Regions from separate parts of the Streptomyces sp. NBC_01506 genome, predicted to be linked through region 2. Evidence: riboswitches for the same ligand, from Rfam matches in the RefSeq annotation. Region 2 holds a riboswitch; each other region holds the start of a gene.
The links. Region 2 has a riboswitch for cobalamin ahead of OG329_RS12540 (ribonucleoside-diphosphate reductase subunit alpha). Riboswitches for the same ligand answer to the same signal wherever they lie in the genome.
Positions count from the first base shown of each region.

Region 1: another riboswitch for cobalamin. It lies ahead of OG329_RS27675 (ABC transporter substrate-binding protein); the one in region 2 lies ahead of OG329_RS12540 (ribonucleoside-diphosphate reductase subunit alpha).
Region 3: another riboswitch for cobalamin. It lies ahead of metE (5-methyltetrahydropteroyltriglutamate--homocysteine S-methyltransferase); the one in region 2 lies ahead of OG329_RS12540 (ribonucleoside-diphosphate reductase subunit alpha).

Region 1 is NZ_CP109422.1:6,226,743-6,229,059, forward strand. Features, by position in the region: gene OG329_RS27665 (amino acid permease) at 1-529, shown strand, start outside; gene OG329_RS27670 (Mov34/MPN/PAD-1 family protein) at 656-1,069, shown strand; cobalamin riboswitch at 1,069-1,201, shown strand; gene OG329_RS27675 (ABC transporter substrate-binding protein) at 1,242-2,240, shown strand; gene OG329_RS27680 (FecCD family ABC transporter permease) at 2,253-2,317, shown strand, end outside.
Region 2 is NZ_CP109422.1:2,943,669-2,945,985, forward strand. Features, by position in the region: gene OG329_RS12530 (Uma2 family endonuclease) at 11-598, opposite strand; gene OG329_RS12535 (GNAT family N-acetyltransferase) at 684-1,208, shown strand; cobalamin riboswitch at 1,286-1,418, shown strand; gene OG329_RS12540 (ribonucleoside-diphosphate reductase subunit alpha) at 1,567-2,317, shown strand, end outside.
Region 3 is NZ_CP109422.1:573,012-575,328, forward strand. Features, by position in the region: gene metE (5-methyltetrahydropteroyltriglutamate--homocysteine S-methyltransferase) at 1-922, opposite strand, end outside; cobalamin riboswitch at 1,083-1,286, opposite strand; gene OG329_RS02515 (hypothetical protein) at 1,415-2,101, opposite strand; gene OG329_RS02520 (RNA polymerase sigma factor) at 2,104-2,317, opposite strand, start outside.

The sequences.
Region 1 (2,317 bases), 3.3 Mb from region 2:
CCTGTCGTCCTGCAACTCCGGCATGTACTCCACCGGCCGGATGCTGCGCGACCTCTCGGCCAACAAGGAGGCGCCGCAGGCCCTGGGCCGGCTCAACACCCGCCGCACACCCGCCGCCGGGATCACGGCGTCCGTCGCGCTGATGGGCGTCGGCGTCCTCCTGAACTACATCGTCCCGGAGAAGGCGTTCCTGTACGTCACCTCGGTGGCCACCGCCGCCGGTATCTGGACCTGGATGATGATCCTCGTCAGCCATATCAAGTACCGCTCCGCCGTGGTCGCGGGCCGGCTTCCGGCGTCCTCGTTCCCGGCGCCGGGCGGCTCGGCCCTGAGCTGGGTGGCGCTGGTCTTCCTGGCGTTCGTGACGTGTCTGATCGCGTACGACTCCGACGCCCGGGTGTCGCTGTACGTCGGCGCGGTGTGGGCGGTGTTCCTGGGCGCGGGGTGGTCGCTGGTCAGGAGCCCGGCGCGGGCCCGTACGGCGATCGAGGAGGAACCGGCCCGGCCGGACCCGGTGAACCCGGCCTGAACCCGGGCCTGAACCTGGGCCTGAACCTGGGCCTCAACCCCGGCCCGGACCAGGTTGTGGAGCACGCGTCTCACCAGGTGGCCTCCGCATCTCAACCGCGGAGGCCATCTGCTTATCCTTCACTTCATGCTGACCATCACCCAGGCGCTGTACGACCGGATCGTCGCCCACGCGCGGGCGGACCACCCCGACGAGGCGTGCGGCGTGATCGCGGGCCCGGAGGGCAGCGACCGGCCCGAGCGTTTCATCCCGATGCTCAACGCGGCCCGCTCGCCCACGTTCTACGAGTTCGACTCGACCGAGCACAAGCAGCTCGACAACGAGCTGCGGGCGCGCGACGAGGACGTGGTGGTCATCTACCACTCGCACACCGCGACCGAGGCGTACCCCTCCCGCCGGGACATCGACCTGGCGATGGAGCCGTTCGCCCACTACGTACTGGTCTCCACCGCCGACACCGACGACATGGGCCCGTTCCAGTTCCGCTCGTACCGCATCGTGGACGGCGAGGTCACGGAAGAAGAGGTCGAGGTCGTCTGAGAGACTGACGCGATCCAGGGCGGCAGGACCCAGGAAGCCGGTGTGAATCCGGCACGGTCCCGCCACTGTGACCGGGCCCCGCGCGAGCGGGAGCCCGGAAGCCAGGAACTGACCTGTCGCCCTTCTCCCACCATGCCAGGGGACGCGGAAATCCCCCGGAGGAGGCCCAGCCATGTCCTCGCGGCGCCACGCCCTCATACCGGCGGTCCTGCTACCGCTGCTGCTCCCGCTCACCGCCTGCTCCACCGCCCCGGACCCCGTCCGCGACGCCGGAGCGCCGGCCGCCGGATTCCCGTACACCGTCACCAACTGCGGTGTGAAGACCACCTTCGAGGCACCCCCGAAGCGCGTGGTCACGATGAACCAGCACGTCACCGAGATCATGATCGAGCTGGGCCTCACCAAAACCCTCGTCGGCACCGCCTGGCTCGACGACGCGGTCCTGCCCGCCTACCGGAAGGCGTACGACAGCGTCCCGGTCATCGCCGAGGAGTACCCCTCCAAGGAGCGACTTCTCGCCGCGAACCCCGACTTCGTCTACGGCGGCTACAACAGCGCCTTCGCCGCCAAGGACGGCCGCACCCGCGACGACCTGAAGGACGCCGGCATCGACACCCGGCTCAACCTGGAGAACTGCGCCGAGGGCCGGACCTCCATGGACGACGTGTTCCGCGAGGTGCGGGAGGTCGGTCGCACCTTCGGCGTCGCCGACCGCGCCACGAAGTGGACCGCCGAGGCACGCACCACCCTGGCCACCACCGCCGCCGGGCTCGAGGACGTGAAACCGGTCTCCGTCTTCGTCTACGACAGCGGCGACAAGACCGCGTTCACCGCGGGCGGCAAGGGCATCGGCAACGAGCTGATCGAGCGGGCCGGCGGGCACAACGTCTTCGCCGACCTCGACAAGTCCTTCGGCGACGCCACCTGGGAGCAGGTCGTGGCGCGCAAGCCCGAGACGATTCTCATCTACGACTACGGCGCCACCACCGTCGCGCAGAAGAAGAAGCGGCTGCTTCAGGACCCCGTACTGAAGGACGTCCCGGCGATCAGGAACAAGCGCTTCGCCGTCCTGCCGCTCTCCGACGCCGTGCTCGGCGTCCGCGCCCCCGCCGCCGTCCAACGCCTCGCGGCCCAACTCCACCCCCAACTCCACCCCGAGGCAGGCGAGTAGGGCTTTCCCGCCATGACCTGCCGGACCCCGCCCGGTCACCGCCGGCTGCGGCACGTCCTCGTGCTCGCGGCTCTCGC
Region 2 (2,317 bases):
CGAACCGGTGTCAGCACACCCACTCCTTGAGCTGCTCGGTCTCCAGGGTGATGTCCACCGGGCCGGGCAGAACGACCGTCTTGCCGAAGGGCACGGTGCGGGCGCTCTCGTACCGCACACCGTCCGGCTCGCTGTGGACGGTCACCTCGCAGGAGTCCCGGTCGATCAGCAGATAGACGGGGATACCGGTCTCGGCGTAGACACGGGGTTTCTCCACGCGGTCGCGCGCGTCGGTGTCGGAGTCGGAGTCGTACAACGTGACCTCGACGGCCATGAGGACGGGGCCAGGGTCGACCCACTCGCCTTGGCCGACGAACGCACCGCTCGGAGCGAGAGAACCGTCCGTCCGGACGCGTCCCTGGCGATGTCGCTGGGCTTTCAGCCCTTGGGCGGGATAGAGCCACAGCTCTGGTCGCGACCGCATACAGCGGCGCAGGAGCCACTGCATGATGCATCCGTGCGTACCGTCCGGGCCCGCCTTGCTGTGCACTTTCCCGTCGATCAGCTCAAGGCGGGCACGCTCGGCCGTACGGCTCAGAATGCGGTACAACTCGTCGAAGTCGTCGGTTTCCACATGGACTCGGTCGGTAGTGACCACGCGGCTCAAACCTCCTCATGTCGCGATCGACGCTAGCGGTGCCCTCGGACAACGCACCGCCGGAGCCGTGTCGCACACTGCATGGATGGATCAGACGACACGGCCGGAGGCCGGCTTCACCATCAGAGCGGCCGAGCCCGGCGAGTACGACGTGCTCGGGGAGATAACCGCGCGGGCCTATCTGGACGACGGGCTGCTGGACTTCGGGGAGGACGACCCCTATCTGGCGACCCTGCGGGACGTCGCGGCGCGGGCCGTCGGGGCCGAGGTGCTCGTGGCCGTCGGCGCGGACGGGGGTGTGCTCGGTGGGGTGGCCCATGTCTCCGGGCCGTCCGCGTGGGCCGATCTGGCCGGGGACGGGGAGGCCGAGTTCCGCATGCTGGCCGTCGCGCCGGCCGCCCGGGGACGGGGTGTCGGCGGGGCGCTGGTGCGGGCGTGTGTGGACCGTGCGCGGGCCACCGAGGGGTGTGTACGGGTGCGGCTGTCCACGCAGAAGTCGATGCTCGACGCGCACCGGATCTACGAGCGCCTGGGCTTCGTACGAACCCCGGAGCGCGACTGGTCGCCCATCCCAGGGCTGTCCCTGCTCACCTACAGCCTGGAAATCTAAGGCGTTTCGGGGCTGATTCCGGGCAAGGCGAAACGCCCGCGACACAACATGTGGGGGGTGCCGCTCCCAAGCAACCCCACATGTATGCTCAAGTCTGCTGTCGCCGCAGGAGAATCCGGTGGGAATCCGGAACTGTCCCGCAACGGTGTGCTGTGGTGCGCTTTGTCGTGCCCGCGAGTCCGAGCACCTGCCGACGGCGCATCCGGCTCGACCGATCCGGGTGCCGAGACGTCCGGGCCTCGAGGTTGGGCCGGTGGACGCCGCAGCGCGCGCTGCCCGGTTGTGGGGCGGCGTACGCGGGCGTGCGCTGCCGTGCCCCTCCCTCCGTGGCCCAGAGCCGAGCGAGGGAGAGCACCACGTGACCATCGCGCCAGCCGATCCGGCTTCAGCGATCTCCGAGCGGGTACGGGAGACGGCCGCCGTCACGGCCGCCGCCGTCACAGCCGACAGGCCGGCCGACGGGCCCGGGACGGGCCTTCTGCGGCTCCTCACGGACCTCACCGCCGACCTCGCAGACACCGACCCCGGCAAGGTCGCCGCCGCCGCGCTCCGTGGCCGTAACGCCGCGTCCGACGAGGCCGAGTTGCGTGAACTCGCCACCGAGGCCGCCGCCGGGCTCATCTCCGAGGACCCCGCGTACTCGCGTCTCGCCGCCCGTCTGCTCACCCGCACCATCGCGGACGAGGCCGCCGGTCAGGGCGCCGTCTCGTTCTCCTCGTCGGTCGGCGTGGGCCACGCGCAGGGCCTGATCGCCGACCGTACGGCCGCGTTCGTCACCCGCCACGCCGCCCGCCTCGACGCGCTGATCGACCCGGCCGCCGACGACCGCTTCGGCTACTTCGGCCTGCGTACCCTCTTCAGCCGCTATCTGCTCCGGCACCCGATCACCCGCGATGTCATCGAGACGCCGCAGTACTTCATGCTGCGCGTCGCGTCCGGGCTGGCCAAGGACGACTCCCCGGCCGCCGTGGACGAGGTCGCCGCGCTGTACGGCCTGATGAGCCGGCTCGACTACCTCCCCTCCTCCCCCACCCTCTTCAACTCCGGCACCCGGCACCCCCAGATGTCGTCCTGCTATCTGCTGGACTCCCCCCTGGACGAGCTGGACT
Region 3 (2,317 bases), 2.4 Mb from region 2:
AGATGTTGCGTCCGTCGACGACGCCCGCGACCAGGCGTTTGCCGGGCAGTCCGCCGACGGCCGCGAGGGCGTCGAGGTTGGGGGCGCCCGATTCGGTGAAGTCGAGCGCGAGCCCGTCGACGGGGGCCTTGGCCAGGACGGGCAGAGCCTCGCCGAGCCGCCCGAAGTAGGAGGCGACGAGCAGCTTCGGCCGGTCGGTGGCACCGCCCAGTTCGCGGTAGGCGCGGGCGGTGGCGTTCAGCTCGGCCGGGGTGCGGTCCTGGACGAGCGCGGGCTCGTCCAACTGCACCCAGTCGGCGCCGGCCGCGCGCAGGTCGGCCAGGATCTCGGCGTAGACGGGAAGGAGCCGGTCGAGCAGTGTCAGCGGCTCGAAGTCGGCGGCCACGCCGGGAGCGGGCTTGGCCAGCAGAAGGTAGGTGACGGGGCCCAGGAGCACGGGCCGGGCGGTGAGGCCGAGCGCGAGGGCTTCGGTGAACTCGGTGACCTGTTTGGCGGAGTCGGCGCGGAAGACGGTGTCCGGGCCCAACTCGGGTACCAGGTAGTGGTAGTTGGTGTCGAACCACTTCGTCATCTCCAGCGGCGCGACATCCTGGGTGCCGCGCGCCATCGCGAAGTAGCCGTCCAGCGCGTCGGTTTCGACCGCCGCGCGGTGCCGCTCGGGGACAGCGCCGACCATGACGCTGGTGTCCAGGACATGGTCGTAGTACGAGAAATCACCGGACGGCACTTCTTGGATACCGGCGTCGGCCAACTGCCGCCAGTTCGAGCGGCGAAGATCCTCGGCGGTCTTCCGGAGGGCGCCGGCGTCGACGCGGCCCTTCCAGTAGCCCTCGACGGCCTTCTTCAGTTCCCGGTTCTGTCCCTGGCGGGGGTAGCCGTACACGGTGGCCCGTGCTGCCGCGGCTGCGGACTGCGCTGTCACGGAACTCTCCTTCGCGAGATGTGTCCTTGCGTTCCCGGAGACGGGACGCGAGCGCGAAGGGACGACCGACCGTGCGGAACACAGCGCGTCGTCGCCGCGCGTGCCGCTCGATATGTACGCCGACCCGCCCACGAGGTCACCGGGATTACCGCGCGCGATCGTTCACGCGCGGGCAACAGGCAGGTCTTCGGACTCGTGGGCCCGTCCCGTATCCGTTACGAGACGCCTACTGGCCGTCGCTTCCCAGACCTGTCCAGGTCCAGTGCGTATGACGGCGGTCGTTCCCACTCACCGCTGCGGGGCAGTCCCGGATTCCCACCGGGTTCCCTCTTACGACGCTCCCGCCTGGCGGACAGGAACGAACCGGCTGCACGGCCCAGCCTAGAGGGACCAGTGGCGAGCGCCTACGCGGTGACCACATCGCGGACGGTGAAATGGACACCTTCCCGTGGGAGGCCCGCCACGGTGCGCCCCGGTGCCGCTCAGCGCCGCTCAGTGGCCGTGGGGAAGGTCGCGGGTCAGGGTGGGGACGGGGCGGGGGATCGTGCCGAAGTCGTTGTCCGGGTCGACAGGCAGGCGGTTGATGACCGCCTCCAGGCGGGCCGGAAGCGTGGGGCGGCTGCCGGAGTGGCACTGGGTCAGCAGTTGGTGACGGATGGTCTCCGGCAGCAGCGGACGCGGACGCGCGGCGGGGGCCGGTGACGTGCTGTCCGGGGCGCTCAGCCGGCGGGCCTCCGCGCGCCAGTACCTGGCGTCGCTGAACTCGGCACGCCGCCCGTGAGCCAGGTAGAGACAGAAGGCGGCCGTACGGTTGCCGCCGCCCGCGGCGAACTGCCACCAGAACTGGGCCGCGTCATGAGCCCGCGCCAGATGCAGCAGCGCGCCGAAGACGACCGCGCCCTCGGGGTCCGGCCGGTCGTCATCGGCCAGTTGTGCCAGGGCCGTTGCCGCCTGCGGGGTGTCGACGATGAGGGCGACCGCGAGGTCGAGATCGCGGGCGGCCTGCTCGTGCGCGGCGGGAGTACGCGACGCCCCGGGGGCGGCTTCGGGCGGTATGGAGGCGGCCTTGGCGTCGACGCGTTGCCGGGCGGCTTCGGTGTCGTAGTCGGAGTAGGTGTCGACAAGGACCTCTGCCTGGTCGAGCCGGGCGCTGATGGAGGCGTGGTCGTCGGTGCGCACGTCTACTCCTGCGTCTCGGTCCGGTCGAGGGCCATGTCGAGCTCGCGTGCCAGGCGGCGGCGGGCATGCTGTAACTGGGAGCGTACCGTGGCGAGTTCGATACCGAGGTACTCCGCGACATGCTCCTCGTCCTTGCCGAGGACGAAGCGCAGGACGATGACGTCGTACTGGCGCTCGGGCAGCTCCACGATGGCGCCGTACAGGCCGAGTTCACCT